DNA from 4 places in the Rahnella sp. EDr1-12 genome. Region 1 is predicted to be linked to each of the others. Evidence: predicted binding sites of a transcription regulator. Region 1 holds the regulator's gene; each other region holds the start of a gene.

The links. Region 1 encodes Fur, which represses iron uptake genes when iron is present. Its sites were predicted from a motif close to ATAATAATGAGAACNACTATCAA; they were not measured.
Region 2: a site for Fur is predicted at 3,887-3,909, ahead of ACO0U8_RS15600 (TonB-dependent receptor domain-containing protein). Genes of this name have one in related genera too.
Region 3: a site for Fur is predicted at 3,182-3,204, ahead of ACO0U8_RS00455 (TonB-dependent siderophore receptor). Genes of this name have one in related genera too.
Region 4: a site for Fur is predicted at 4,872-4,894, ahead of sufA (Fe-S cluster assembly scaffold SufA). Genes of this name have one in related genera too.

The regions. Positions count from the first base shown of each region.
Region 1 is NZ_JBLZNY010000001.1:1,053,682-1,061,335, reverse strand. It holds gene chiP (chitoporin ChiP) at 1-963, shown strand, start outside; gene chiQ (ChiQ/YbfN family lipoprotein) at 977-1,318, shown strand; gene fur (ferric iron uptake transcriptional regulator) at 1,456-1,911, opposite strand; gene fldA (flavodoxin FldA) at 2,226-2,753, opposite strand; gene ACO0U8_RS05015 (methyl-accepting chemotaxis protein) at 3,172-4,836, shown strand; gene ybfE (LexA regulated protein) at 4,912-5,193, opposite strand; gene ybfF (esterase) at 5,457-6,239, opposite strand; gene seqA (replication initiation negative regulator SeqA) at 6,476-7,033, shown strand; gene pgm (phosphoglucomutase (alpha-D-glucose-1,6-bisphosphate-dependent)) at 7,058-7,654, shown strand, end outside.
Region 2 is NZ_JBLZNY010000003.1:392,930-400,583, reverse strand. It holds gene ACO0U8_RS15610 (ABC transporter ATP-binding protein) at 1-73, shown strand, start outside; gene dctP (TRAP transporter substrate-binding protein DctP) at 127-1,164, opposite strand; gene ACO0U8_RS15600 (TonB-dependent receptor domain-containing protein) at 1,313-3,727, opposite strand; gene ACO0U8_RS15595 (TetR/AcrR family transcriptional regulator) at 4,105-4,716, shown strand; gene ACO0U8_RS15590 (siderophore-interacting protein) at 4,785-5,597, shown strand; gene ACO0U8_RS15585 (PadR family transcriptional regulator) at 5,597-6,079, shown strand; gene map (type I methionyl aminopeptidase) at 6,135-6,935, opposite strand; gene ACO0U8_RS15575 (ParD-like family protein) at 6,928-7,182, opposite strand; gene ACO0U8_RS15570 (hypothetical protein) at 7,342-7,654, shown strand, end outside.
Region 3 is NZ_JBLZNY010000001.1:97,826-105,479, forward strand. It holds gene ACO0U8_RS00440 (c-type cytochrome) at 1-122, opposite strand, end outside; gene ACO0U8_RS00445 (GMC family oxidoreductase) at 138-1,907, opposite strand; gene ACO0U8_RS00450 (gluconate 2-dehydrogenase subunit 3 family protein) at 1,952-2,677, opposite strand; gene ACO0U8_RS00455 (TonB-dependent siderophore receptor) at 3,307-5,370, shown strand; gene ACO0U8_RS00460 (NADH-dependent flavin oxidoreductase) at 5,427-6,566, opposite strand; gene ACO0U8_RS00465 (LysR family transcriptional regulator) at 6,770-7,654, opposite strand, start outside.
Region 4 is NZ_JBLZNY010000001.1:543,565-551,218, forward strand. It holds gene sufS (cysteine desulfurase SufS) at 1-732, opposite strand, end outside; gene sufD (Fe-S cluster assembly protein SufD) at 732-2,033, opposite strand; gene sufC (Fe-S cluster assembly ATPase SufC) at 2,008-2,754, opposite strand; gene sufB (Fe-S cluster assembly protein SufB) at 2,876-4,399, opposite strand; gene sufA (Fe-S cluster assembly scaffold SufA) at 4,452-4,823, opposite strand; gene ACO0U8_RS02425 (hypothetical protein) at 5,282-5,686, shown strand; gene ACO0U8_RS02430 (hotdog fold thioesterase) at 5,794-6,213, opposite strand; gene ydiJ (D-2-hydroxyglutarate dehydrogenase YdiJ) at 6,229-7,654, opposite strand, start outside.

The DNA of each region.
Region 1 (7,654 bases):
GGCTTCTGGGGCCACGCGGGTTACATTCAGCCGACCGGCCAGACCCTGATTGCGCCGCACTGGAGTTTCATGCCGGGCACGTATCGCGGCGCAGAAGCCGGATATAAACATGATTTCGGCGAGCCGGGCGAACTGAGTTTTTCCTACATGTGGGCGGATGAATATAAATCACCGTGGCATCTGGAAATGGATGATTTCCGCCAGAATGACAAAAAAACCGGTGTTTCCTATATTCACTCGCTGGGCGCGAAATACGACTTCAAAAATGATCTGGTGCTCGAAGCCGCCTATGGCGAAGCGGAAAGCTACGTCGATCAGTATTTCGCTAAAGCCTCTTACAAACTGGATCTGCTGGGTAACCCGCTGACCACCAGCTACCAGTTCTACGGTGCAGAAGACCGCATCAGTGATAAAAACGATCCTAACAGTTTGTACGACGGGCTGGCATGGTTGCAGGCTCTGACGTTCGGTTACACCACCGGCCAGTTTGACTGGCGTCTGGAAGGGACGATGGTCAAGGCGGAGGGGAATCAGGGCTACTTCCTTCAGCGTATGACCCCAACGTATTCCTCGTCCAATGGTCGTCTCGATGTGTGGTGGGATAACCGTTCAGACTTCAACGCCAACGGCGAAAAAGCGGTATATGCCGGAGTTTTATATGATCTGGCGAAATGGGATCTGCCGGGCTTCGCGGTCGGCGGTTCTTATGTTTATGCATGGGATGCCAAGCCAAGCACCAATGCGGCTTATGACCAAAGCCAGCGTCTGAAAGAAAGTGCGTGGAGTCTGGATGCGCTTTACACCCTTCAGGAAGGGCGCGCCAAAGGCACGTTGTTTAAATTGCATTACACCCAGTATGACAACCATTCAGATATTCCGAGCTGGGGCGGTGGTTACGGCAACATCTTCCAGGATGAAAAAGATGTGAAATTTATCGTTATCGCTCCATTCACTATTTTCTGAGGTCACTATGTCGATGAATAAATTACTGCTGATCGTGACCACGTCTTTATTGCTGGCCGGTTGTTCCCAGACGTCAGGGCAGGCTGAAGATGCCAGACTGCGTAAGGCTTACAGCGCCTGCATCAACACTGCCGAAGGTTCGCCGGACAAACTTGCATCCTGCCAGGCGGTTCTTAACGTTCTGAAGGAAGAGAAAGCTCACCAGCAGTTTGCACAACAGGAAACGGTACGCGTGCTGGATTACCAGCGCTGCCTGACGGCACGCAAAACCGGTGACGGGCAGGCTTACGCCGCCGATTGTGGAAAAATCTGGAAGGAAATTAAAGCCAATAACTCACCCGTGCCGGTGCAGTAGACCTCATCAATCACCTGAAGGTGAGACAGAAAACCCCGGCTTGCCGGGGTTTTTTATGTCTGTCATCGCTGATAAACGGGCATAAAAAAACCGCTTTTCAGCGGTTAATTTTGGTCGATATCAACGAGCCCGGCAGATTACTGCGCAGGTTTATCATTGTGCAAAGAGTCATCTTCGCGGCAGTCGCCTGCTTCACAGTGGCCGTACAGGTACAGGCTGTGGTTGGTCAGTTTGATACCGTGTTTTTTAGCAATTTCGCGCTGACGACCTTCAATGTATTCGTCACGGAATTCAATAACACGGCCACAATCTAAGCAAATCAGGTGATCGTGATGGTGTTGCTGAGTCAGTTCGAACACGGACTTGCCGCCTTCGAAGTTATGGCGGGTCACGATACCGGCGTCATCAAACTGGTTCAGAACGCGGTAAACCGTCGCCAGACCAATCTCTTCACCCATATCAATCAATTGTTTGTACAGATCTTCCGCACTAACGTGATGACCTTCCGGCGCTTGCAACACTTCCAGGATTTTAAGGCGCGGAAGCGTGACTTTTAAGCCGGCTTTCTTCAGTGCGGTGTTGTTGTCAGTCATGCGGATTCAGTCCTGTTACTATGTGCTAATCAAGTTGAGGCATGGAGCCTGTGGCATCAGCGGCACAAAATTCTTCGATTAGGATCCTTCTTTTAACGGAAGTGTGCCGATCCCCTAAACGATAGCCTGTTAATAAAGATCACTAAATGCCAGTCACATAAGACAATGCAACGACTTGATCGATAGAAAAAACAGATGAACTCAGTGTACCTTGATACCACCGAAAGTAACAATTTTGTTGTGGCTAAATTGTTAATTTCAGTAATAGTTTGGCCCTTCAATTGTAGAATAAATCCTCAGGGCCAACAGGGTTTTTAGCCAATAATTTCTGAAAGGCTCAATTCTTCAGTAATTTGCTTAACCCAGGCGTCAACGCGCTCATTGGTTAATTCCGGCTGACGGTCTTCATCAATAGCCAGTCCGATGAAATGTTTATCATCTGCCAGACCTTTGGATGCTTCGAAGTGATAGCCTTCGGTTGGCCAGTGACCCACAATCACCGCGCCGCGTGGCTCAATGATGTCGCGCACGGTGCCCAGCGCATCACAGAAATATTCTGCGTAGTCTTCCTGATCGCCGCAACCAAACAGCGCAACCAGCTTACCTTCGAAATCTATCTCTTCCAGGCTTGGGAAGAAGTCGTCCCAGTCACACTGAGCTTCACCGTAATACCAGGTTGGAATACCGATCAGCAAAATATCGAATTTTTCCAGATCCTCTTTGCTGCTCTTCGCAATGTCATGCACCTCTGCAACATCTTTACCCAGTTGTTTCTGGATCATTTTTGCGATGTTTTCGGTGTTACCTGTATCGGATCCAAAGAAGATTCCTACTACGGCCATAAGATGTCTAACCTCTTGTTCTCAATGATAAGCCCTACATTGCAGGCAATAATAGTGCTGATAATAGCAAACTCGTGAGGCGGAGAATATGCTTCTGCTCGCCTTCTTAACTGACGAATAAGTTTATCGGGCAATCTTTTTAAGTGGTATCGCCTTCGTGTGCTTTTAATCCAGATAAAATCCTCAAAATTGACGGGGTTAAAAGCAAAGTGAAGAAATATATCTTAACAATACTAAATTTTAAGCACGTCCCGCCGATAGATGATGCGAGAGCAATCTCAACATAATAAAGAAATCGATGCCCGGAGAGGTGTTCAAACATGTCCTGGGGCACTTGCCTGATGGTTACTTGTCTTGATTCTCCGCATCCCCCTCAATCCTCAGACCAGAAACAGTCATGTTTCGAGAGAGGCATATCGTGCAGTTTTTAAAAAATATCACCATCAGGGCCGCGTTATTAACCATTCTTGGCGTTTTCTGCGTTATGTGGGCGGGTGTATCCCTTTACACCGTCAACTCACTGAATACGCTGACGCAAAACACCCGCAACAGTTCTGAGCTCGTCAACAATATGGCGCTGATCAGCAAAGGAAATGATCAGTATTTTCGTACCGTAACCCGCTTAAGCCGTGCGGTGTCGCAGCTTCAGGCCGATCCGACCAAAGGGCCGGAAATTTTTGATACCGCAAAACAATCCCTTGAAGCCCTGACGCAGGCGCAGGCGGATTTCAAAGCGGCCCCGCATCCGGGGCTGGAAGATTCAGCGGTTCAGGAATTACTCACCAGTTGGGAAAGTCTGATAACGCAGGGCGTGAAGCCGTTATTTGAGGCGGCCAGCAGCAAAAATATCGATGCGTACAATCAGCTGGCGCAGTCTGGCGTTCCGGCGTTAAGCCGTGATTTCGGGGCTGCCATGCAAAAAGTCAGCAGCCAGATCGCGGTGGATTTCAGCGCGGCGCAAACGGAGTCTAATCATCTGACTAATCTCAGCAAAGTGATTCAGATCACCGCGTTTGTTATTGGGCTGATTATCCTGCTGCTGACCGATCGCTATCTGGTGATGGCGTTAGTCAAACCGCTGGATAAACTCCGCGATCAGTTCGCGCTGATTGCCAGTGGTGACCTGACGCATAGCATGGAAGAGTTCGGTAAAAACTGCGCCGGTAAGTTGATTCCTTTGCTGAACATCATGCAAGCCAGTCTGGTGAATACCGTTCAAACCATCCGTAACTGCACGAACAATATTTACCAGGGCGCGTCTGAAATTTCTGCCGGCAATAACGATCTCTCTTCCCGTACCGAAGAGCAGGCGTCTGCGCTGGAAGAGACGGCGGCCAGCATGGAAGAGCTGACAGCCACGGTGAAACACAATGCTGACAACGCGCATCACGCCAGCCAGCTGGTGATAGAAGCTTCTACCACGGCGCAGAAGGGCGGCAGTATTGTCGCGGATGTGGTCAGCACCATGAAAGATATTTCAGGCAGCTCGAAGAAAATCGCGGAGATTACCTCGGTCATCAACAGTATCGCCTTCCAGACCAACATTCTGGCGCTGAATGCCGCGGTTGAAGCCGCCCGTGCAGGCGAACAGGGCCGCGGGTTCGCCGTGGTCGCCAGCGAAGTGCGCAATCTGGCACAGCGTAGTGCGCAGGCAGCAAAAGAGATTGAGTCGCTGATCAGCGAATCCGTTTCCCGCGTTGACAGCGGTTCCAAACTGGTCGAAAACGCCGGTCAGACCATGAATGAAGTGGTGCGTTCGATCACACACGTCACGGATATTATGGCCGAAATCGCGTCAGCATCTGATGAGCAAAGTAAAGGCATCAGCCAGGTAGCTGTGGCCGTGACGCAGATGGACAGCGTCACGCAGCAGAACGCCGCGCTGGTTGAACAGGCGTCTCAGGCCGCCGTCTCTCTGGAAGAGCAGGCTGCATTGCTGAACAACGCCGTCGCGACCTTTAAACTCAGCGACAGCGTGACGCGCGTTGGGGCAAAACCGACCGGTAAGATGCCAGCGCCGTTATTGCGACCGGACACAGGAATGATGTCGGCGAAGGGTGCTGAAAACTGGGAAACGTTCTGAGTGGGAAGAAGGAAGTTAGCCGGGAATAAGTAAGAAAAAACAAACGGGTAGCCTGAGAAGGTTACCCGTTTTCAATCAGCCTTCATGACCGTTAAGATGCGCAAGCAGCATCTCTTCAATCAATTCGCTACGACTGATATTGCGTTCTTCTGCCAGCTTATTGAGGGTATCAACAGCATCGGCGTTCATTTTCAGCTCCACGCGACGCAGACCGCTCGCTTTATCGCGGCGTAACTGATTGCGCTTGTTGATCCTGAGCTGTTCATCACGGGATAGCGGATTTGTTTTTGGACGCCCCGGACGGCGGTCATCTGCGAACAGATCAATCGTCGTGCGATCCAGTTGTTCTTTTGCCATAGGTAGCGGTACAACCAGGGAAGTTTTTACATCGGAAAACGGCAAGCCGATTCCTGACGAGCGTTTCACACATTTTGGGCTAAGAAACCCTGACCCAATTCACCTCCCGCCACTCGACCTGAGTGAAACGGGGCGGCAAAAATTATAGCGCGCAATCATACCCTAGCGCGCCTGGGGTTCACAACGCCTGATTGCCCTGATTTCATGATAACTTCTGACGTTGTGCAGACTTTTTGCACAATTTATCCCCAGGATGTTAAACCTCAGGCTGCATCGATGAAACGATGCACAGCGCGCAACACCGCCTCAGGTTTTTCCGCATGCACCCAGTGACCGGCACCGGCCACCACATGCGCTTTCGCCTGCGGGAACTGGCGGGCAATGGCGCTGCGATATTCATCCTGTACATACGGCGATAACCCGCCACGGATAAACAGCGCCGGGTGATCCCACGCCGGGACGTCTTCCCAGCCGGTAATGGTGTCGTATTGACTGAGCAACACCGGCACGTTGAAGCGCCATTCTCCCTGCGCGAACGATTTCAGCAGGAACTGGATCACACCGTCTTCCTTTATATGCTCGCGCATACACTCCGTGGCGGACGTGCGGTCGCGCAGCCCTGTTTTCGTTACTGCGTTGATCGCCGCAAAAATCTCGTCATGGCGGCGCACATGGTAATCCACCGGCGCGACATCTATGGCAATCAGCTTTTCGATGCGATCGGGGATAAGCGCCGTCAGCGCCATCGCCGCTTTTCCGCCCATTGAATGGCCAATAACGATGATTTTTTGGAAACCGACGTCATCCAGCGTTTCCACTAAATCCTGCGCCATCGCGGCGTAAGACATCTCATCCGCGCGGCCGGACTGGCCGTGATTACGCAAATCAACCTGCAACACTCTATGCTGTTGTTTCAGGTCGCGGGCCAGAATGCCCAGATTATCAAGGGTTCCGAACAAACCGTGGATTAACAAAACCGGCAGGGCAGTGCTGCCAGCCACTTCAGGTTCTTGCAGGCGATAATGTAATTTCATGGCGAAGTTCATACAGATAAACAATCTCATTAGGTTATCATGAGTGGCGGATAATTTTTCAAAACAGAAAGTTTCTGCCAGATGCCTGAGCGGGATTTCACTATGTGGGACAGAACAGGCCGGGGCCAGCATGCAGCGAAAAGGTAATAATTCTGCTTTTTGCTTCGCGGCACAATTCCCCTGTTCGTTACTGCGTAGAAATTTGTATAATCCTTTTGAATTAAGTAGAAAAACAGTACTGGATAAAGATGAAAACTATTGAGGTTGACGAAGAACTCTACCGCTATATTGCCAGCCACACACAAGCCATCGGTGAGAGTGCGTCTGATATTTTGCGCCGCATGCTGAAATTTACTGCCGGTCAGACCTCGCCTGCCGCGCCCGCGAACACTCCTGTTATTGCCGGCACCGTGGCTGCGGGAAAACCCGCCGCTGCCGCTCCGGCACCGACGTCGCGCGATAAAGTCCGCGCCGTGCGTGAAATGCTGCTGTCTGACGAGTACGCAGAGCAGACCAAAGCGGTCAACCGGTTTATGTTGATCCTGTCTACGCTCTACAACCTTAACGCGAAAGAATTTGCTGTTGCGACCGAGTCACTGACTGGCCGCACGCGGACCTATTTTGCCGGTGACCAGCAAACGTTGCTGCAAAACGGCATTCATACCAAGCCTAAACACGTTCCCGGAACGCCGTATTGGGTTATTACAAATACCAACACAGGTCGCAAACGCAGCATGATCGAACACATCATGCAGTTCATGCAGTTCCCTGCGGAACTGACTGACAAAGTGTGCGGCACCCTCTAATTTCAGCGTCAGGGAGAAGCGCCAATGGCTAATCACCCCCGTGCAGGGCAACCTGCTCAGCAAAGCGATTTGATCAACGTGGCGCAGTTAACGTCACAGTATTACGTTCTGCAACCGGATCCGGCTAACACAGCGCATGCTGTGAAATTCGGCACATCCGGCCATCGCGGGAGTTCGTTGCGTCACAGCTTTAACGAAGCGCACATCCTGGCCATTGCTCAGGCGATTGCCGAAGTGCGTAAAGAGCAGGGCACCACCGGCCCGTGCTACGTGGGTAAAGATACCCACGCGCTGTCCGAACCGGCGTTTATTTCTGTGCTGGAAGTGCTGACGGCCAATGGCGTTGACGTCATTGTGCAGGAAGATAACGGATTCACCCCCACTCCGGCGGTGTCTCACGCGATCCTGACCCATAACCGCAAAGGCGGCGCGCTGGCTGATGGCATTGTCATCACCCCATCGCACAACCCACCGGAAGATGGCGGCATCAAATACAACCCGACCAACGGCGGCCCGGCAGATACCAATCTGACATCCGTCATTGAGAAACGCGCCAACGCGCTGCTGGCAGCAAAACTGGCCGGTGTGAAGCGTCAGTCTCTGGATCAGGCGTGGAAAAGC
Region 2 (7,654 bases), on a different contig from region 1:
CTACGGCGTGGAGGTGGAAGTCTTGCAGGATCGCGCAGGAAATCCGGTGATTCAACCGGTTAGCGGCGGGTAAAAAGACATCAGACAGGGGCGGAGCAAACGCCTCTGTCTGACATTCGCCACAATTTACTTCATCGCCTGCGTCATGATGTCAGTGACCTGTTGCATCGCCGGACCGGCGTCTTTCACGCCTGATACTTCCTGCCTGATCACCCAGTCGGCCTGAATCTCCCGATAACGCGTCACCTGTTGCCAGTGCGCCACTTCGCTGTGTTGCAGAACGCGTACCTTCGCCCCCTGTTTTCGCAGCGCTTCGAGCTGCGTTTCAAAGTGACTGTCCGTCACTGAGCCCGCGGTTTGGTACGCGGTGTTGGCGGCGCGGGTGAGGGCGTCTTTATCTTCCTGCGCCAGACCGTTCCAGACGTTCTGGTTCATCACCAGCAGATACACATGCCCGAGCCACAGCTCTTTTGAGACTAAAACGTCCGGCGCCATCTGGTGAATGTTGAGATCATAACCGCTGTCGACGTTGACCATAATGCCGTCCAGCGCGCCGGTCTTAAAGGCGTTAACCGTCTGTGCGCCCCACGGCATGGTCACCGGTTTTGCGCCCGCATTGCGCAGGAAATCCTGATGCCAGAAACTGGCTGAACGCCACGTGGTGCCGGTGATGTCTTCCAGATTTTTCAGCGGATGCGTGCTGAAAAATGCCACCGGATAGCCGGTCGCAGAGAAGAGGTTCACCACATTTTCTTTTTTAAGCTCCGCGCTGAAGGTGGGGATTTCAGCAAATACGCGGCGGAAAAACGCGATCTGCTGAGCGCCTGAAGGCCCGACCGGAAAGCTTTTAAATATCTGATGCAGCGGTAACTGTTTAGCGGCGTATTCCGGCACCACTATGCCGATATCAGCCGTTTTACCTTCGCCGACGGTGCGCAGCGCGTCGTAACCGGTGGAGAGTTCACCGCCCCAATGGGCTTCAATTTTCAGGCGACCCTGAGATTCTTTTTCTATCGCCGGAAAAAGTACGTCTTCAATAAAGCGGGTACGCATCGCGCCCGCCGGTTCGTGATCGGTATAGCGCAGGGTCGTGGTCGCCGAAACCGTGAGGGGTAACAGCAGCAGGGCGAGGGCCAGTGCGACGGGTTTTCTGATTAATTCCATGTAATCTCTCAAGGTAAAAAAGGAAAACGCCTATTCTGACGTTTCAGCATTGGGCGAAACGTGCGCGCCGACAGGTTTCATACGGATAACAAAAAAGGCGCCATGTTTGCACATGACGCCCCTGATTTTTACCGTGTGGAATTATCGTTTAGAAATCGACGTTAACGCCCAGCTGGAAGTTACGGCCTGGCATCACGGCCAGCGCTTTGTTGTAAGCATCCTGATTGGTGGTGTCTGTCAGCGTACGGCTGCTCAGATAATCCCAGTATTTACGATCGGTGAGGTTGTACACGCCACCGTTGATTTTCACGTTCTTCGCCACCTGCCAGTACGCCGTCGCATCTACCATGCCGTAGCCCGGCACGTTCATGTACTCCACCGTGGAATCGGCGATTGGCGTGCCGCTGTTGGTGTAGCTCTGACGGTTAGTAGATTCGGCTTTTTTGCCTTTCACGAAGGTCGCCGTCAGCGCGGTGCCGTACACGCCGGACGGGTCATCCCACGCCACGCCTGCCACCAGTTTCATTGGCGGAACGCTGTCGAGATCGACGTATTTGTCGCCTGCGTAGCTGGACTTGGACTGACCCTTCGCGTAACCCAGGGCGAAGGTGGTGCTCAGGCCATTCACATCGCTGAACCAGGTGCCGTAGTCAATTTTGGTGCTCAGCTCGCCGCCGTAGATGTACGCTTTATCGCGGTTTTCAGCCTGATAAATCGTATAAATGTTGGAGGGCACGTTGGTGAACATGTTGCCATTGGCCGCGCGGGTGTAGCGGGTGTTGGCGATGAAGTTCTTGTAGGTGTTGTAGAACACGGAGGTTTTGAAGCTCACGCCTTGCGTGGCTTCCCCTTTCACGCCCCACTCAAAGTTGTTGCTGGTTTCGGTTTTCAGATCGGTATTACCGATCAACGCATACTGCGCAGCGCCCGCGTAAGACGAACCGAGGTTCCATGAGCCGTAAAGCTGGCTGGCATCCGGGAACTGTGCGCCGCGTTTGTATTGCAGATAGGTCATCAGTTTTGGCGTCAGATCATAAGTGAACGCCAGAGAAGGCAGAACCTGTGTATCCGTATTGGCTTTGCCGTACAGAGTGGAGACGGAATCTTCCGACACCACATTGTTGGACAGGTCAGACAGGTCTGTCGATTTGGTGTTCTGATACGCCACGCGCACCGCAGGGATCACCGAGAAGTTATGACCATCGAGGTCAAACTTCATGGTGTCTTGCAGGAAGCCGCCCAGAATGTAGCTGCGGCTGTTGGCTTCCGGCTGCATGGTGGTGGTGTAAATGCTCTGCTCAGGGCTTTCGCGGAACGGACGTTCGGTATTGGATACGCGACCGTTGATCCCGGCGCTCAGCTCATGGCGGCCAAGGGTTTTCAGCCAGCTGGTTTCCGCGCCGTAGGTGTTGACGTCATAGTTGGAATAGACGTTCATCATCTGCTTGCTGGCGTTCGGCATGTAGGTGTTGTCGTGCGCCTGCGTGTACTGGTAATAGACTTTGGAAACCACGGCGTCAGCGAAATCGTTAAACGGCGTCCATTCGTCTTTCAGGCTCACGCCCCAGCGGCGGGTGTTACTTTGCTGCTGTGCGGTGCCCAGCACGGCGCTGCCTGCGCTGTTCCACGCATCGTAATGGGTGTGGTTAACTTTTTCGTAGTAATCCAGCGTACCGGTGAATTTGTGTTCATCGTTTGGCTGCCAGATCCCGGAGGTCATAATCGCGTTGGAGTGCCAGTTGGCCGGATACGCGTCATGCGTATCGCTGTTGTTACGGGTTTCCTGACCGTCACGACGGCTGATCGCCACCAGCCCGCGCAGTTCCTGGTCGCCGGCGGCGGCAGTGATGCCGTTGTGCCATGAGCGATCGGAGGAGCTGTAATCTGACTGGTAACCGAAGTAGGTTTCTTTGCCCGGACGCAGATAATCGTCTGCGGATTTAGGCAGGAAGGAGACGGCACCGCCGATGGAGGTGTTGGCGCGCTCAGCCGAGGTGGCACCGGATTCAATATCCACCTGACCGTACATGTACGGATCGATGTAGTCACGGCCAATGCCGAACGTACCCAGACCGGCGCGGCTGGCGTAGGCGCGGCCAGTGGCGCTGGGCTGCGGAATGCCGTCGACGTCGATGCTCACGCGGTTGCTTTCCAGACCACGAATGTTGTAGCCGGTGTAGCCGGCGCGGTCAAAGCCGCTTTTGCCGTTACCGGAACCGCCGCTGGAACCCGTTGCGCTGATCAGCGGTTCATAACGCATGATCGTACCGAAATCTTTACCGCCTTTTTTCTGCATGTCGGCGGCGGTGAGGGTGGTTTTCGAGCCCGGTTTTTTATCCGGCAGCGTCTCGGTAACCGTCATGACTTCTTCGTTGCTCTGCGCCAAATCCTGCGCGGTACGCACAGGTTTCTTCTTGGTCACTTCAGAAGAGGTCTGGTTTTGTGCCAGATCGGTGGTGTCTTTTACGGCTTCCGCTGCGTGTACGTTAAAAGTGGTGGTGAGAATCGTCCCCATAAAAACGACGTTTTTCACCAAACCCTGCTGTGAAAAGGATTTGAACATGTGTTTTTAGTCCTGCACTGATTTTTTAAGTTCTGCTCAACAAAACTGCCCTGCAAATTCTAAGACGCACTGGTGATTCTCTTCCTGAGAAAGCCTTTGTCCTTATAAAATATGGGTTTATTTTTAGCGATACCCATTTTGGCGTTGGTGCGAATGATAATGATACTGATAATTGTTATCAACAAAATGATAAAGATAAATGCGTTTCTTAACGGAATCTTTGCACTTCGTACGCCGCAAGGGGCGTTTCAGGCTGGCTTTACAACCCCTAAACCCGCAGTTAGAGTGAAGGTATACAAGAACTGTACCGTACAGTTTAGCGCCCGGCGGCGGCGATTCTCCCTTTGCCGGTGCCGGAAAATGTCTCAGGAGGGAAGATGAAAGTTCGTACCGAAGCCCGCAGGGAAGCGATCGTCGAAGCTGCCGCAAAGTTGTTTCAGGAAATGGGCTACGAGCGTGCGTCAATGAACGAACTCGCCAGACGCCTCGGCGGTTCCAAAGCCACGCTTTACAGTTATTTCCCCTCGAAAGAGGCGCTGCTGGTCGCGGTGGTGAAAGCTTTTACGACCGGGCATCTTGCCGAAGCGGTTGACGGGCTGGACGTGGCTTTTGCCGATCTGAATTTAGAAAACGTGCTGACGCGTTTTGGTGAACGCATGTTGCTGGTGCTGACCAACGACAGCACCGCGCTGGCGGTATACCGCATGGTGATCGCGGAATCCGGGCATTCGGACATCGGCACGCTGTTCCATGATTCAGGCCCGCGCGAATCCATCGGGGCGCTGGCCGCGTTCATGACGGTGGCGATGGAAAAAGGGCAACTGGCGCAGGCCGATCCGCACCTGCGCGCGCAGCAATTCCTGGCGCTGGTGACCGCTGAAACCAATATGCGCATCTACCAGCAAAACCCGGAACCGCTACAGATTGCCGAGATCCGCCAGCTGGTAGTGAACGCCGTCGATATGTTTTTACGGGGTGGCGTGCGGTAAGGTACTTGCGTAAAACATTCCTAAGATATATCTTTCACGGCAACTGATTCCCTGAAAGAGAGAAGAACATGGAACAACATCGCACTGATTTACCTGCCGCCAACTTGCCGGTTCGCGTTAAAAACGAGCTGGCTTTTCGTGATCTCACCGTGAAGCGCACTGAAAATCTTGCAGGCTGCTTTAAGCGGATTGTCCTCGGCGGAGAAGATCTGAAAGGTTTTACCTCCCGTGGCTTTGATGATCACATCAAACTGTTTTTCCCTGCCAGCCAGGGGGATGTGGTCACGCCGCCGGTGGCCACCGAAGAGGGCATTGTGTGGGGTGAGGGGCCGCGTCCGCTTAACCGCGAATACACGCCGCTGCATTTTGATGCGCAGGCCAACGAGTTAACGCTCGATTTTTACCTTCACGACGGCGGTGTCGCCAGTGAGTGGGCGGAGGGCGCGAAGCCCGGCGATAAGCTGATTATCGGCGGTCCGCGCGGTTCGTTGATCATTCCGATGGATTATCAGTGGCAATTGTACGTGTGTGATGAAACCGGTCTTCCGGCGCTGAAACGCCGCCTGAGTGAGCTGAAACAGGCCGCGACAGGCGCGAAAATCACCGTGCTGGTGAAAGCCAGAGACGCCAGCTGTGTGCGCTATCTTGAAGACGAAAAAGACGTCAGCGTTGAGTGGATCATTGGCGCAGAAGACAGCGACGATCTTGAAACCGATGCCCTGATGCAGAAAGTCAAAAGCCTGTCGCTGCCGGACAATGATTTTTATATCTGGGCCACCGGCGAAGGCAAACGGGTGAAAGCGCTGAACGACTATTTCACCGTCACTCAAAAATGCGATCCAGCCTATGTACGCTGCGTGGCTTACTGGCACAATAAATAATGCTGATGAATAAACATCGTCGCGAAAGAATGTTTGAAACCGGAGACATCCGGTTATTAATGCTGCATTTTCTAAAGCAGCGTCCGGCGCATGGTTATGAATTGATTAAGGCAATCGAGGAATTAGCCAAGGGCGAATACACACCGAGCGCCAGTATTATTTATCCCAATCTGACTTTTCTGGAAGAGCAGGCGTTAATCTGTTCTTCTCAGGAAGAGGGCGGGAAGAAACAATATACCATCACCGCAGAAGGGGCCGAATCGCTGGCACAGCAGGGCGAATTACTGAATGCGGTAACCGGCAAACTGCATTCGCTGGCGATATTATCGAATAACCGCAGTATTCCGGAAATGCAGCGGGCCATTAATAATCTCCGCATGGCGTTAAACCTGCGGCTGGCGAAAGGCCCTGTCGGGCAGGATACGTTATTTAAAATTGTCGATGCGTTAGATCGCGCGACAAAAGACATTGAGCGCAGCTAAACCGCGCGCCAGAAAGCAAAACGCCTCCGGACGGAGGCGTTGTAGTATCAGAGCATTAATTCTCTTCAGGCCACGGCGTCAGGATCTCATAGCCCGTTTTCGTCACCGCAATCATATGTTCCCATTGCGCCGACAACGAGTGATCTTTGGTCACGACCGTCCAGCCATCGCCCAGCACTTTGTTCTGCTTCTTACCGGCATTGAGCATCGGCTCGATGGTAAACAGCATGCCTTCCTGAAGCACCAGCCCGCGGTTTTTCTCGCCGTAATGCAGCACCTGCGGATCTTCGTGATAACCCATGCCGATACCGTGACCGCAATACTCTTCCACAATGGAGAAGCCTTCGCGGTGCGCCACGGCGGCGATGGCAAAGCCGACATCGCCCAGCGTCGCGCCAGGGCGCACCACCTCAATACCGGCCATCATTGCTTCAAACGTGGTGTCCACCAGACGGCGCGCCATAATGGAGGGCTCACCGGCGTAATACATGCGGCTGGTGTCGCCGTACCAGCCGTCTTTGATCAGCGCCACGTCAATATTGACGATATCGCCTTTTTTCAGCGCCTTGTCGGAAGGAATGCCGTGGCAAATCACATGATTAATGGAAGTGCAGACGGTCTTCTGATAGCCCTGATAACCAATGTTGGCCGGGATCGCCTGCAGTTCATCCACGATAAAATCGTGGCAAATGCGGTCCAGCTCATTGGTGGTGACACCCGGTACGACGTAAGGGGTGATCATGTGCAGCACGCGGGCGGCCAGTTTTCCGGCGATGCGGGCTTTATCGATGCCTTCCGGGGTTTTGATCATCCGGTTGTTATTAACGAAATACCTGCTGTCTAAACCACTATTCATTGCTTGCCTTCCTGTGTGTGCCACCCACGTTTAACAGCGTGCGGATACTGCCGGTGTTTTCATCCGACTCCAGACTGCATTGCACCAGCAGCCGCGAAATTTCACTGTGCGTCATGTCCGGATGGGTTTCCATCAGCATGCCTATTTTCATCCAGTGTTCCGCCTGCGCATTCATCGAACGCGTATAGGCCAGACTGGCGATACGCAGATTTTCATGCATCAGTTCTGAAATCTTAATGATACCCATCGGGCGACCTCGGCAGTATACGAATCATATATGTTTCGTATACTACGCAAAATATCCCCTAAACTCAACCGGCGCATGTCATGACACCTTTCAGCCAATGGCGTATATTGTGGCGACTTTTCAGTCTCTTATCGCCAATGATAAATTCAAAAGGTTTACATGAAATCTACAAGTAAGTTACTTATTGGGCTGGTGTGCATTTTTTCACTGGCAGGCTGCTCGCGTACTGAACCGGTATTAACGCCACACACCACCATTACCACGCATAATTCGGAAGACCAGATTAAAACCGCGATCATGAGCGCCGGATTAAACCGTGGCTGGATCATGACTGCTGGCGGACCTGGCGTGATCAATGGTCGTCTGAACAACCGTGATCACGTGGCGAATATCCGCGTTAATTACACCCAAAACAGCTACACCATTAATTATGTGAGCAGTTCTAATCTGCTGGCAGAGAAGGGTGAAATCC
Region 3 (7,654 bases), 960 kb from region 1:
TATTCGCCCTGCTTAATCAGCGCCGCGTTGTCAGGCGGTGAACTGTTATCCGCCTGCGCATTCGCCATAAAACCGACACCCAGCAGCAAGGCGTTAGCGATAAATAAACGTTTGAGTTTCATTCTGTTCATCTCCGCTTATGCCTGAACCAGTGGGCCAGGATTTTTAAGATACTGATCTTTGATCGCCTGCGCCGCCATCAGGGTGATCGCGCCGATGGTGTCCGTCGGGTTGGCCTGGAAGTTTTGCGGGAACGCGTTTCCGCCCGGCACAAAGACGTTATGCACATCCCAGCTTTGCAGGAACTTGTTCAGCGCCGAGGTTTTCGGGTTATCGCCCATCACCGCGCCGCCCACGTTGTGCGTGGACACGTATTTGGTCAGGTCAAAGTGCGCGTCCATCGGCAGGAAGCTTTCGCTGTAGCTGTCCGGGTTGAGCTCTTTGGTGATATTGCCGACGATGCCTTTCAGGTATTGCTGCAATTTGAGTTCGTTCTGTTTCCAGTCGAACGTCATGCGCAGCAGCGGATAACCGTATTCATCTTTGTAGTTCGGATCGAGATCCAGATAAATGTCGCGATAAGACTGGCAGGTGGTGGTGATGCTGATTTTCATCGAATGGCCGTACCACTCTTCCATCCCTTCTTTCCAGCCGGTGCCCCACGCAGGCGTGCCTTTTGGCAGCGAGGTGCTGATTGGCGTGCCGGTGGCCTGAGAACTGTGGATCTTCGCGCCGCCGATAAAGCCCAGAGATGCGCCATCGAAATTGCCCGGAGAAATGTCGTTGAACATCTGGCCGGTGGCGCCCGCGGTGGCAAACGGGTTGAAGTTTTTGTCTTTGAAGAACAGCGTCGAACCGCCGTTACTCAGGAACGCATAGTTACGCCCAACCACGCCTTCTTCGGTGATCGGGTTGTAAGGTTTGCCGATGCCGGAGAGCAACATCAGGCGCACGTTGCAGAACTGGAAGCTGCTCAGCACCACGATTTTGGCGGGCTGGAAACACTCGTTGCCGTCGGCATCAATATAGATCACGCCTTTGGCGGTTTTCTTGTCATCGTGCAGCTCGACTTTCATCACGTTGGCGTGAACTTCATACGAGAAGTTCTCCATACGTTTGAGCGCGTCCATCACGGCGGTTTGCGGCGAGGCTTTCGAGTAGTTCAGGCACGGGTATTTACTGCAATAACCGCAGTAGTTACAGGGTGCGATCTGATTGCCGTACGGGTTAGTCCACGCGCGGGAGACGCAGGCCGACGGGTTCGGGAACGGGTGATAGCCCATCTTCTTAGTGACTTCAGCAAACATGCTGCTGTTGAGCGTGTCTTCCAGCGCAGGCAGCGGGTATGGCTCAGAACGCGGACCTTCGAACGGATCGCCGCCTTCCATAATCTGACCGCGCAGGTTGCCGGTTTTACCAGATTGCCCGCAGATGTGCTCAAACTTGGTGTAATACGGCTCGATTTCATCCCAGCTGAACGGGAAATCCATGATCCGCATGTCTTCCTGCAAAATGCCGGGTTTGTAAGCTTCGTCGGCGTAGGTTTTGAGTTTTAAATCGGTCGGTGTCGGGCGGATCAGCACCGCAGTCCAGTGCAGACCCGAGCCGCCAACGCCGGTGCCTGGCGCAAATGCGCCCCATTTACGGGTCGGCAGTGCGGTTTCACTCATGTTGTAACGCACGGTCACCGCGGCCTGCGCCGGGGTCGCCATCACTTTGTTTCGTACCGCGTAGGCGTATTCATCCGCCGGCTTCGGGTAGGCAAATTCTTCATAGCCGCGGTCGCCGCCGCGTTCCAGCGCACGCACCGTCAGGCCCGCCATCGCCAGCTCGATGCTCATCAGCGAGCCCGCCCAGCCGAGGCCGACAACCACAACGTCGACTTCTGGTTTAGTTACTTGTGCCATCTTTTATCCTGTCATTCTTCAGAAACGGTAATAAGACGCGGCCCTCAGGCACGCGCGCCTTGCAGGCTCACAGGCCCCAGCGGGTAAGGGACGTTGTGCTGTTTCACCCATTCCGTGAAACTCGCGCGCGCGCCGGGGAACCCGATGGCGATCCACGCCTTCATCCCTTTATTACCGCCGTAGATTGGATCCGCCAGATAACCGTGTTTGGTGTCTGACAGCAGTTCGCTGAAGAATTGCGAGGCCACGAGACTCTCTTCGCCCAAATCGGCAAAGCGGATGTCGTTCTTCTGCAACTTCGTCAGCACCTGCTCTTTGTCCTGATCGGAAAGTTCATGGAAGGCTTTCTGATGATTTTGCTGGCACCAGCTGTTCGCCAGGCGAATACCGGTTTTGTAGATTTGCTGCGGACGGAACGGGATCTGATACCCCATCGTGGCCGGTGCGTGGACGTTAAACGGCCCCTGCATGTAGATTTCTTCACCGAAATCGCCATGCATTTGCTGATCGATAAAGATCGGCACATTGGTTTCCAGCGCGCCCGGCGCTTTGCCTTTGCCACCGGCGGGGATCAGACGGTCAGCGGCGGCCATAATGAATTGCCATTCCTCTGCGCTGAAAAACACGGGTTTATAATCGAGTAAATCCGGGGCAGCCATCTCAGCCGCTTCTGCTGCTGACAGCCCTTTCATCATGATGGTGCCGACAGGCAATGCCATCAGCGACCCAAGTAAAAACTTGCGACGGGTAGTTTTCTTTTGAAGGAGCATAGAATTACGACTCTCACATGCCTGATGTTAAGTTTGGGTTGGTATTTATTATTATTTAGGTACAAATTTATAATATCACCGCAACATCAAAAATAAACGATAATTTCCTTACCGATTATGAGGAAACCTTTTTCACATCAATAAAAATGACTTAAAAACAATTAATAAACAATAGGTTAATTTAATTACTCATTTATCAAAAACCTAAGATAATTAGCAATAAAACCCTGAAATATCTTATGTAATCTCAGGCCGTGATCGACGGGAATATAATTTCAGCAGGCAATGTTCTGTTATATTTTGTTGGAATTGGTAGCTAACATTTCTAACATTGAGATTAATTAAGAGAATTAAAGGAAATTACCTGTCATTCCGGTCGCCAGAAAAGTCGCGGTATCAGGCTGATCATTGACCTGCATTGGTGCCCTTTCCCTCTCCCTGCGCGTTCAATTGTAATTATTGTCATCATCAATTTGATTCCCTTTACCCGCGCCACAAATTAGAATGCAAACCGTTATCATTTGTATTTACTTTGTTCGACTTTCTTTCAGGGAATTACTCACATGTCTTACCAGCACGCCCCGCGCGGGGCTCACGGCGGATTCAAAAAATCCGTCATTGCGTTAGCTATGCTCCATTGTTCGCCGCTGCTCGCGGCGCAGCCTGCTTCTGAAGATTCCATTACCGTCAATGCACAGGCGGATACCCCGGACACCACCGATTACAGCGCCACGCAGAGTTCCACCGCCAGCAAAAGTGAGACTCCGCTCAGTGAAACTCCGCAGTCAGTCAGCGTCGTCACGCAGTCGATGATCCAGGATTACGACGTCACCTCGCTGAATGACGCGATGAAGTTCGTCAGCGGCGTGGCTCAGGGGAATACGCTGGGTGGCACGGAAGACGGCTTCGTCAAACGCGGATTTGGCGCCAACAGTGACGGCTCAATCCTGATCGACGGCGTGCGCAGTAATCAGGGGCTGGGCTTTGACTCCACCATCGATCACATCGAGGTGCTCAAGGGTTCCGCTTCCCTGCTTTACGGTATTCAAAATCCTGGCGGCGTGATCAACATGATCAGCAAAAAGCCGCAGTATGAATGGAATACCCGCGTCAGTGGCCGGACCGGCGGATTTGGCGGCGGTGCTGGCACGCTCGATGTCACCGGCCCGCTGGGGAACGGTTTCGCGTTTCGCATGATCGCCGAACGTCAGTACGAAGATTACTGGCGTAACTTTGGCAGCGATTCGCACACCCTGCTCGCCCCTTCGCTGAGCTGGTTCGGTGAAAAAGCCAGTTTTAACGTCAGTTATCAGGAATATAAATACGACATTCCCTACGATCGCGGAACGGTATTCAGCAACGGTAAACCGCTGGATATCCCTTACAACCGTCGTCTTGACGAACTGGCCAACCACGCGTGGGGCAAAACAAAGCGCCTGAACACCACCTGGGAATATCAGCTGAATGAGGACTGGAAAACCCGTCTGACCTACGCCTGGCAGCAACGCCGCTATGACAGCAATGAAGTCCGCGCCACCGCCGTCAACACCGATACCGGCGCAGTGACGCGTCGTGCGGATGCCAACCGGGGATTCAACCATCAGACCAGCTATACTTCCTGGGACTGGATCGGCAATCAGGAGATCTTCGGGATAATGAATGACCTGCTGATTGGCGTCGATTACGAGAAAAACGAAACCTACAAACAGTATTCTTACCGTGGCAAAACCTTCAGCACCTTCAATATGTATGCGCCGGTGTACGGCGTTGAGCCGATCACCAACAGCAGCACCTATTCCGACAGCAACAGCAATCTTCGAAACACCCTCTACAACAAATCAATTTATCTGAAAGACAGCATTCATCTGACGGATAAATGGATTGGCGTGGTCGGCGGGCGTTATCAGCATTACAACCAGAAACAGACCTCAGGTTTCGTTAATCCAACCCAAAGTCTGGACGATACCGATGATAAATTCCTGCCGCAGGTGGGCGTGGTGTACAAACTGACTGACGATCTGTCGTTCTACGCCAACTACAGCCAGTCGTTTACGCCGTCCACCGATGTGGATGACAACGGTAATGTGGCTTCGCCGGAAAGCGGCACAACCTATGAAGTCGGCACCAAATGGCAGATTTCACCGCGTCTGGACGCGACGCTGGCGGTGTACCGCATCGATGAAGAGGACATGTCGGTGTTCATCAACGGCGTGACGCGTAACATTCCGAAAGCGCGTTCGACCGGTGCGGAGCTGGAGATTAACGGGGAAGTCGCTAAGGACTGGGATCTGACGGCCAGCTACAGTTATGACAAAACCGAAATCACCGAAGATGACGTGAATTCCGCCAACGTCGGTAACCGCCTGGTGAATGCGCCAACCAACATGGGCAGCCTGTATCTGAGCCACACTCTGCGCTGGTCGCAGGTGCCGGGTGATTTCCGCATCGGTGGCGGTGCGCGTTATATGGGCTCCCGTGCGGGCGATCCGGAAAACAGCTTCACCCTGCCGGATTACACCGTGGCGGATGCGTTTGTCGCCTGGGATAATCAGTTGCTGGGCAAACATACGCAGATCAAATTAAACGTGAATAACCTGTTCGATAAAGAGTATTACTCTTCCAGTGCCGGTAATTTACGCGTTATCGAAGGCGAACCGCGCAATGTGGTGCTTTCGGCGGCAGTGGATTTCTGATCTTTTCACGCAGGCGTCAGCCACACCAGGCGCCTGCGTGTTTTCTCACTTTCCGCTTACGAGACAGACCCGGTGGCCGGTCGCACGTTAAACCAACCGGGGGTATTTTCGATGACGCGCCACAGCTTTTCAGGGATGGCGAGTGGCACGACGTCCGGGGCGGCAACGTCCAGCGCAATCGGGCTTTGCGCCTCGCCTTTGGCATATTTCACCCAGTCCGGATTCATCACCAGCCCCTGCCCGATTGCCGCGAGAGAAACGCCGGCAGCCAGCGCCTGTTCTGCCTGTTCAGGCGTTCTCATCTGACCCGCGGCGATAAGCGGGATCCGTCCGGCGAGATGATCGCGCACGATAGCAATAATCGCCGGGCCTTGCGGCGCATCAACCGGGCGCGCCTCTAATGCATTGCCCAGCGAGACATGCAGATAACTGATCCCGCTGTCGATCAAACTATCCACCAGTTTAAGTGACTCCCCGATGCGCAGCCCGTCCTCTTCATGTTCATCAAGCGTGATCCGGTAACCCAGCTGGAAAGGTTGCGTGGCATAGCGGGCAATGGTTTCACGCACTTTGGAAACAACGGCCAGCGGGAAGCGCATCCGGTGCGCCAGCGAACCGCCCCAGCGATCGCTGCGCTGATTAAAATGGGGAGAAAAGAAATTCTGCAACAGAAAACCGTGGGCACCATGAAGCTCAACGCCGTCAAAACCGGCTGCAATGGCGCGACGGGTCGCCTCGCCGAACGCCTCAACAATGTCTTCCACTTCATGATCCGCCAGTTCACGCGGTACCACCGCAGGCGCAAATGGCCCCGCCTCACCGGCAACGGCGCTTGCGGCCACAATATCGGACACCAGGTCCGGATGGGTTTTCACACCGGCATGGAAAATCTGCAGGATTGCCGGTGCGCCCCCGCTTTTCGCCGCCGCGGCCAGCCGCGTTAAACCGGGAATGAAAGTGTCATCATATGCAGCAAACTCGCCGGTGAAGCCGATCCCGTTTTGCTGAACATGCGTGCATCCGGTGATCACCAGCCCCACGTCTTTTACCCGCAGGCGGTAATACGCCTCTTCTTCAGCAGAGACGGTGCCATCATCGTTACCTGCCCAGGTGGTCATCGGCGCCATCACAATACGGTTACGCAGGGTAAGCCCCGGTGCAAAGGGAAATGCTTCAAGCAGAGCGCGTGGTGTCATGAGAGGTTTACCTTAGTCGTTAAGAAATGTGGAGATGCACGGCGCCGCGACTCACGGGGCCGTGACGGGTTCAGGGGGCTGATCATAATCTCTTTGGTATTAAGTGATTAGAGGGATAAATCTGCATGAGCTTAGAAGGCTATTTTCTTAATCAGGAGGCATTGAGCTGAAACCATCAGCCCAATGGGTTTGCGGGAGGAATATTACGGACGGTAGCGCAGTGCCTCGAGCACCAGCGCAAAAGCAGGAGAATGCTGGCGACGGCTGGGGTAATAAAGGTGATACGCCGTGCGCGGCGGCGACCAGTCGGCTAATACCTGAATCAGCTGACCGGATTGCAGCGCCGGTTCCACCACATCTTTGGGCAGATAGGCCAGCCCCAGCCCGTCCAGCGCGGCCTGTCGCATCAGCCCGATGCTGCTGAAAGTACATCGCCCGTCAATGCGCACCTTAAGTTCGGTGCCCTGCTTGCTGAATTCCCAGGCATAAAAGCCGCCGTGGGTGGGCAGCCGGAGTTTAATGCAGCTGTGTTCATTCAGATCCCGTGGCGTGACAGGTCGCGTTTTGCCTTCGAAATAAGACGGCGATCCGACCACCGCAAAACTGAAGTTCGGGGCAACGGGCACGGAAATCATGTCTTTATCCACCTGCTCGCCGAGCCGGACACCGGCGTCATAGCGTTCAGCGACGATATCTTTCAGCCCGTATTCACTGATGATCTCAATGTGAATATCCGGATATTCGAGCAGCATTGGCGTCAGTTTCGGCCAGAGAATGGACTCAGCGGCATGTTCAATTGCAGTGATGCGGACGGTGCCAGCGGGTTTTTCACGCATCCCGCTGATGGCGGCGATCTCGTTTTCGATTTCGTCAAAATGAGGCCCGATGCGGCTGAGCAAACGTTCACCCGCCTCGGTGACCGAGACGCTGCGCGTTGTGCGGGTCAGCAACCGCAGCCCGAGATGGGCTTCCAGCGTTCTGATGGTGTAGCTCAGCGCCGACTGCGAAACGCCGAGCTGTGCTGCCGCTTTGGTAAAGCTTTGCTCACGCGCAACGGCGATAAAAGCCTGATAATCATTCACATTTTT
Region 4 (7,654 bases), 510 kb from region 1:
ATCCAGCAGTGCTTTACGCCCATACAGAATACCGATGCCGGTCGGCCCGTAGAGCTTATGACCAGACCAGACATAAAAATCACAGCCCAGCGCCTGAACGTCGACCGCGTAGTGCATGACAGCCTGTGCACCATCAACCAGCACAGTCAGCCCGGCCGCTTTCGCCTGCGGGATGATGGTTTCGAGCGGGTTAACAGTGCCAAGCACATTGGAAACATGCGCCAACGTCAGCAGTTTAGTGCGCGGTGTGATAAGCCCTTCAAGCTGAGATAAATCCAGCTCACCTTCCGGCGTCAGATGCCAGACGTCGATGTGCAAATCACGTTCTTTAGCCAGCATCTGCCAGGGAACGATATTGGCGTGATGCTCCATCTCGGTCAGGATAATGCGGTCACCAGGGTGTAAAAATTCACGCCCCCAGGTATTGGCCACCAGGTTAATAGCTTCCGTGGAACCTTTGACGAAGACAATTTCTTCCGCCGATGCAGCATTCATGAAATGTGCGGCCTGAGTGCGGACGTTTTCCATCTGCTCAGTCGCTTCTGCGCTCATGGTATGAATGCCGCGGTGAACCGCAGCATAACCTTGCTCGAAAAAAGACATTTCGCGTTGAATAACCTGATGCGGTTTCTGTGCGCTGGCAGCACTGTCAAGATAGGCCAGCGGCTGGCCGTTAACTTCGCGGCTCAATACAGGGAAATCGCTTCGAACTCTTTCCAGTGGAAAAGTCATTACTTACCTCGATTGAGTCGACCCGCAATACGGGCAATCACGACGTCACGCAGGGTCTCATTCTCGATGGCTTCCGTCAGTTCAGCAGCAAAAGCAAAAATGATCATTTGCTGAGCATCATCACCGCTGATACCACGGGTGCGCAGATAGAAAAGCTGTTCGTCATCAATACGACCGACGGTCGCACCGTGGCTGCACTTGACATCATCGGCATAGATTTCGAGCTGTGGCTTGGTGTCAACTTCGGTATGTTTACCCAGCAACAAGTTGTTGTTGGTCATTTTCCCGTCAGTTTTCAGTGCGTGCTTCGCCACTTTAATCATGCCGTTGAAAATCGCTTTTGCGCGATCGTTCACGATCACTTTGTGCAACTGGTTGCTGTTGCAATAACCTTTGTTGTGCTCAAGATAGGTACGGGTATCCGCAATCTCACTGTCAACCGGCAGAACCAGGCTGTTAATGTTGAGATGGGTATTTTCACCGTTCAGCTGCGCACTGGTGTTATTACGGGTCAGACCCGCGCCCAGCAGGAAACTGTGGCTGGAAACTCGTGCATCACGCCCGACCACCAAATCATTGTGCGAGAAGTGGAAGCTGGCCTGGCTTTCGAACGCCAATTTGTAATGCGCAAAGTCCGCATTATCGCCCACATTTACCGTCATACGTGCGCCGGTAAAGTGCCCGTGATCGTTGAGACTCAGGTAATGTTCAATCACTTCTGCATTTGCACCGCTTTCAATGTCTAAATGATAGCGATGATGCACCGTATTCATTTCACGCGACTGGTCGCGACCACTGCTGATATGTAAAAGATACAGCGGTTTGTCTGCCTGTTTACCGGCAGGAAGGCGTACAGCGATAGGATCCTGCGCCAGACTTTCAGTCAGGTGCAAAAAGACTTCAGACTGAACCGGGTCAGGCAGCGTTTGCTGCGCCGCCGCATTCAGTTTCTGAATCTCAAATGCACCGGTTTCAGCATCACTCAGGTTTGCATCGAAACGACCATCGACGAAAACCAGACGATATGAATCGAGCGGCAATGCTAAAGACTTCACTGTCTCAGCCGTTACGGCCTGCTGCTGAGGGGCAAAGAACTGATTGCCCAGCAGAGAGGAAACCGGCGTATATTTCCAGTCTTCCAGTTTGGCGTGTGGGAAACCGAGGCGCAGCACCTGTTGCCAGTGCGTGTGGGCGTGAACAGATTGCTCGCCACCGCGGCTTTCAAAAAGACGGTAAAGCTGCTGCATGGCATGTGAACTGCCCGCTGCAGGTGCATTACTCTTCGTCGGTAAGCCAGCCATAACCCTGCTCCTCTAACTGTTTAACCAGGCTGAAATCGCCAGATTTTACAATACGACCCTGATACAAAACGTGCACGTAATCAGGCTTGATGTAGTCGAGGATGCGTTGGTAGTGAGTGACTATAACGAACGAACGTTTACCGTCACGCAGAGAATTAACACCGTCAGAAACGATTTTCAGCGCATCGATGTCCAGACCGGAGTCGGTTTCATCGAGAATGCAAAGATTTGGCTCAAGCGCCGCCATTTGCAGAATGTCATTACGCTTTTTCTCACCGCCGGAGAAACCGACGTTCACTGAACGGGTCAGCAGATCGGCAGGCATCTTCAGCATCGCGATTTTTTCTTCGATGAAATCCGCGAAGTCAAAACGGTCCATGGCTTCCTGACCGCGGTATTTACGCACCGCATTCACTGCGGTTTGCAGGAAGAAATGGTTGGTCACGCCCGGGATTTCTACCGGGTACTGGAAGGCCATGAAAACGCCTTCACCAGCACGGTCTTCCGGAGCAAGATCCAGTAAATCTTTACCGTTGAACATTACGGAACCGTCGGTAACTTCGTAATCTTCCCGGCCAGCCAGTGTCGCGGAGAGCGTACTTTTACCTGAGCCGTTCGGGCCCATGATGGCGTGTACTTCTCCCGGTTTGATCTCCAGATCGAGTCCCTTGAGAATTTCCTTTTCTTCGACACGGACCTTCAAATTCTTGATGCTTAACATACGTATCCTTGAGTTTGCGCCTGCGCGCTCATAATTCTGATTATGCTTTGACTGTGCTGAACTCAAACCTGTCCGCCGCGACGTCACACCACGCTGCGACGGCAGAAAAGACGTCGGGTTTTTAACCGACGCTGTGTTCAAGGCTTATCGCCAGCAGTTTCTGTGCTTCGACAGCAAACTCCAGCGGCAGCTCGGAAAAGACATCTTTACAGAAACCGTTAACAATCATGGAAATAGCATCGTCTTCGCTGATACCACGTTGCAGACAGTAAAACAGCTGGTCATCGCCAATTTTCGACGTTGTTGCTTCATGTTCCAGCTGAGCAGTGTTATTACGCACTTCAACATACGGGAAGGTATGCGCTGCGCTGTCCGGACCAATCAACATGGAATCGCACTGCGTAAAGTTACGGGCATTTTCCGCGCCCGGCAGGATCTTCACCAGACCGCGATAGCTATTCTGGCTATGGCCTGCGGAGATACCTTTCGAGATGATCGTGGATTTGGTGTTTTTACCAATGTGGATCATCTTGGTGCCGGTGTCAGCTTGCTGTTTGCCACTGGTCAACGCCACGGAGAAGAACTCACCGATCGAGTTATCCCCTTTAAGGATAACGCTTGGGTATTTCCAGGTGATCGCCGAGCCGGTTTCAGACTGCGTCCAGGACATCTTCGACCCTGCGCCTTCGCACAATGCGCGCTTGGTCACAAAGTTGAGGATCCCGCCGCTGCTGTCTTTACTGCCGGAGAACCAGTTCTGCACGGTGGAATATTTCACTTCTGCATCTTTATGCAGAATGACTTCTACAACAGCCGCATGCAGCTGGTAAGTGTCACGCACCGGCGCGGAGCAGCCTTCGATGTAACTGACATAGCTGCCTTCATCGGCAATCAGAATAGTTCGTTCAAACTGACCCGTTTTCGCGGCATTGATACGGAAATAGGTCGACAGCTCCATCGGGCAGCGCACGCCCTTCGGCACGTAAACGAACGTGCCGTCAGAGGCGACAGCGGCATTGAGTGCGGCGAAGAAGTTGTCCTGCGCAGGCACCACGGTGCCGAGATATTTGCGAACCAGATCTGGATATTCGTGAATGGCTTCACCGAAAGAACAGAAAATGACGCCAGATTCCGCCAGTTTTTCACGGTACGTTGTGGAGACAGAAACGGAGTCAAAAATTGCATCGACCGCCACTTCTCTCCCTTCACGTACCGGGACGCCCAACTGTTCAAAGGCTTTTTCAACTTCGCTGGTCAGGTAGTTTTTACCTTCAAGCGCAGGAATACTGTGCGAGTCTGCCGGAGGCTGCTGTGTGGCACCAGGCTGAGAACCACAGGTATCATCGCAGCTGCCACAGGATGGCGCAGAATAATAGCTGTAATCCTGATAATCGAGAGGCGTGTAATACGCTTTCAACCAGTGCGGCTCTTCCATTTTCAGCCAAGCATGATAAGCCTGCAGACGGAACTCCAGCATCCACTCAGGTTCGTTGCGCTTCGCGGAAATCGCGCGAACCACATCTTCGTTGATGCCTGATGCTAATTCATCGGTTGCCAGCTGGGTGAAAAACCCTTCCTTGTAATTCACTCCCTCGCCGACCCAAGACTGCACATCGTCTGGAATTTCTACGTTGCTTCGTGACATGTTGGTTACATCGCTTTGTTTACAATAATCTTAAAAATCAAAAGATTCGGTCTTACAGGCCGAAACTTTCGCCACAACCACAGGCGTGTTGCGCTTTAGGATTATTGAATTTAAATATCTGATTCAGCCCTTCACGGACGAAATCCACCTCGGTTCCGTCGATGAAAGGCATCGCCTTCAGCGGAACAAACAGCAAAGCGCCGTCATGCTCAAACACCAGGTCATCGCTGGCCGGTTGTTTGGTTAAATCCAGAACGTAGCCAAAGCCGGCACAGCCCGATTGTTTTACCGAGAGCTGGAGGCCTTTCACTTCAGGATCCTGGGTCATCAGGGTCTTAACCTGTTTCGCCGCAGAATCGGTCAGGATCACGCCTTGCCATACGTTGTCGTCTAAAGAGAACGAGCCGACAGTTTCAGTTTGCATCTGTCTTACCTCATAGTTTTATGGTCATAGACAAGACCTATTGTCTCTATTCTAGTGATTACAATTATCACTTCAACCTCTTGTTTTAAGAGGGTATAGCGATGACCCACGAGGAACGTCGCTCAATGTGCATCGGCTTTGGGTCCGGTTGCCAGCGGGTCTTGAACACCGCAACCATCAACTGATTGAATAAGTTGTCAATTTTTTGTTAAAAAACTCAAAATTAACCTTACAAATCGCATGGTTTAATAGCTTTCATTATGTCTATTATAAAACATTCATCGGAAATGCCTATTTATGAATTCACCCTAAACGCAATAATAAGGCTCTTTTTGTCTATGCTTTGGCAGATGACAAAACGAAAAAATCCGATGAAAACGTTGATCCGCTGATTTTTTGCCAATATGATGTTTATTCTTTGATAATGATTATCATTCAGATAACCCGGAATACTGAGAATGGCTCAATCGGTAAATGCGTGGTTGCAAGGCAAGATTGACGAATACAAATCGACTGTCCGCGATGCCACCGTGGATTTCTATATGGCTGATGCAGCCTTACGACGCCCTGAGGCACATCTGTGCCAGCTGAAACGCTTTAATAGCATTTGCCTGGACATGGCCAATTTATGCCTGCAAAACGGGGATGATCACAGTTACCTGCACGCGTTATGCAAACTGCATAACCGCCTGATACTGGAAATAAACAGCGTCGTTCGATGTGAACTCTTCCGTGTTCAGAGCTACCATTTTGCGCGGCACACGCTCAAACTCATTTGCCAGTATTATGCCATGTTGGGCATCTGGGAAAAAGCGACGGCCTTCCAGACCGACTTCGCAAAACGTGTTCCTTATCATCTTTGATATATTTTCAACACGTTAGCGCAGAAAGACTTCTGAATAAAAAAGGCGGACAACTTTTCAGTATGTCCGCCCCTTCCAGCGCTATAAGTCCCGCTCATTCACTTTAGTTATCTGTCGATGACCATCGTCGTTAGCCTGGAAACACAGCATAATTCACCTTGCTGATCGAAAATCTCAATCTGCCAGACCTGACTGCGACGCCCCGTGCGTAATGCACGACACACCCCGCGAACATGGCCTTCTCTGGCCGACTTCATATGGCTGGCGTTAATCTCCACGCCGACCACCGTCTGTTGACCTTCACTGCACAGGTAACCGGCCATCGATCCCATGGTTTCTGCCAGCACCACGGATGCGCCGCCGTGTAATAAACCGAAAGGTTGGGTGGTACGGGCATCTACCGGCATGGTGGCTTCAAGAAAATCATCACCCAGCCGGGTAAACACTATCCCTACATGCCCTACCATGCATCCCTGACTGCGCTCATTGAGCGCTTCAAGCGTGGTGGTTCTTTTCCAGAATGACATTGTGCTTCCTTATCCTCAGGGAATGATTTCCAGCAGAGCCTGTAGCGGATGGCGAACCCCATTACCCTCAATACGTTTGACCTGGCTGCGGCATGAGTAACCCGTCGCCAGACAGCGCTGACGCGGTAAGCGCTGCAGCGAGGTATGCCATGACAGCTCATAAATTCCGAGTGAGTTTTTTAGATTTTTAGCTTCATGACCGTAGGTGCCTGCCATTCCGCAGCATCCGACGCTGACATTTTCCAGCTTCGCGCCGTAACGGGCAAAAATATCGCTCCACTGTTTTCCACTGGTCGGCAGCGCCGTGCTTTCGGTGCAGTGTCCAAAGAGATACCACGATTCGCCGCTTTGCTGCTGCGCCGGACGTTCTGCCAGCCAGGTATCCAGCCATTCGTGCACCAGCTGAACCTGGAAAGACCCGCGGGTGTCACCGAGAATTTCTTTATATTCATCGCGATAACACAATACCAACGCAGGATCGACGCCGACCATCGGCATTCCCAATTGCGATACGCGGTTGAGGAACAACGACGTTTTCTTCGCCGTTTTGGCAAAACGTTGCAGGAAACCTTTTATATGCTGCGCCTTTCCGTTCGGGGAGAACGGCAACAGCACCGGCTTCAGGCCGAGTTTTTCGATTAAACGAACGAAATCGGCCACCACCTGCGCATCGTAGAAGCTGGTGAACGGATCCTGAACGACCAAAACATATTCCCCTCGCTGAGCCGGTGATATTTTTTCCAGCTGTTCGAGCGTCATCGTAATGGCACGGTGCCCCAGCAATTGCTCACGTAGCGTCGGTGAAGACAGCAGCGGCAGATCCACCATGCCGATGCTTTTGCGGCTCATCTCCCGCACCCAGGGTTGTTTAAGGAAGAAGTTAAACAACTTTGGCGCCCGCGCCATCAGCGGAGCATAACTTTCCACGCTCGCGACCACATGGTCGCTGGTTGGGCGCAGATAGCGCGTGTGATAAAGCTGGAGGAAACGCGAACGGAACCCGGGAACATCTATTTTGATCGGACATTGCGTTGAACAGGCTTTACAGGCAAGACAGCCTGACATGGCCTCTTTAACTTCATGTGAGAAATCATATTCGCCTTTATTGGCATGCCAGGTATTACGCGTGCGATCGATCAGAGTGCGGAAACTCAGGCCTTTTTCCGGCAGGGCATTTTCCAGCACCAGCGGATCAACGCCCTGCTCTGACAGCAATCTCAGCCACTCGCGCACCAGACCTGCACGGCCCTTAGGCGAATGAATACGACTGCCGGTTATCTTCATTGACGGGCACATCGGGCTTTTCACATCAAAGTTAAAACACAGACCGTTGCCATTACATTCCATCGCGCCACGGAATGACTGACGCACCTCGAGCGGAATACGCCGGTCCAGGGTGCCCCGTTTGGCGGCATCCACTTTCATCATCGGCTCATCGCAG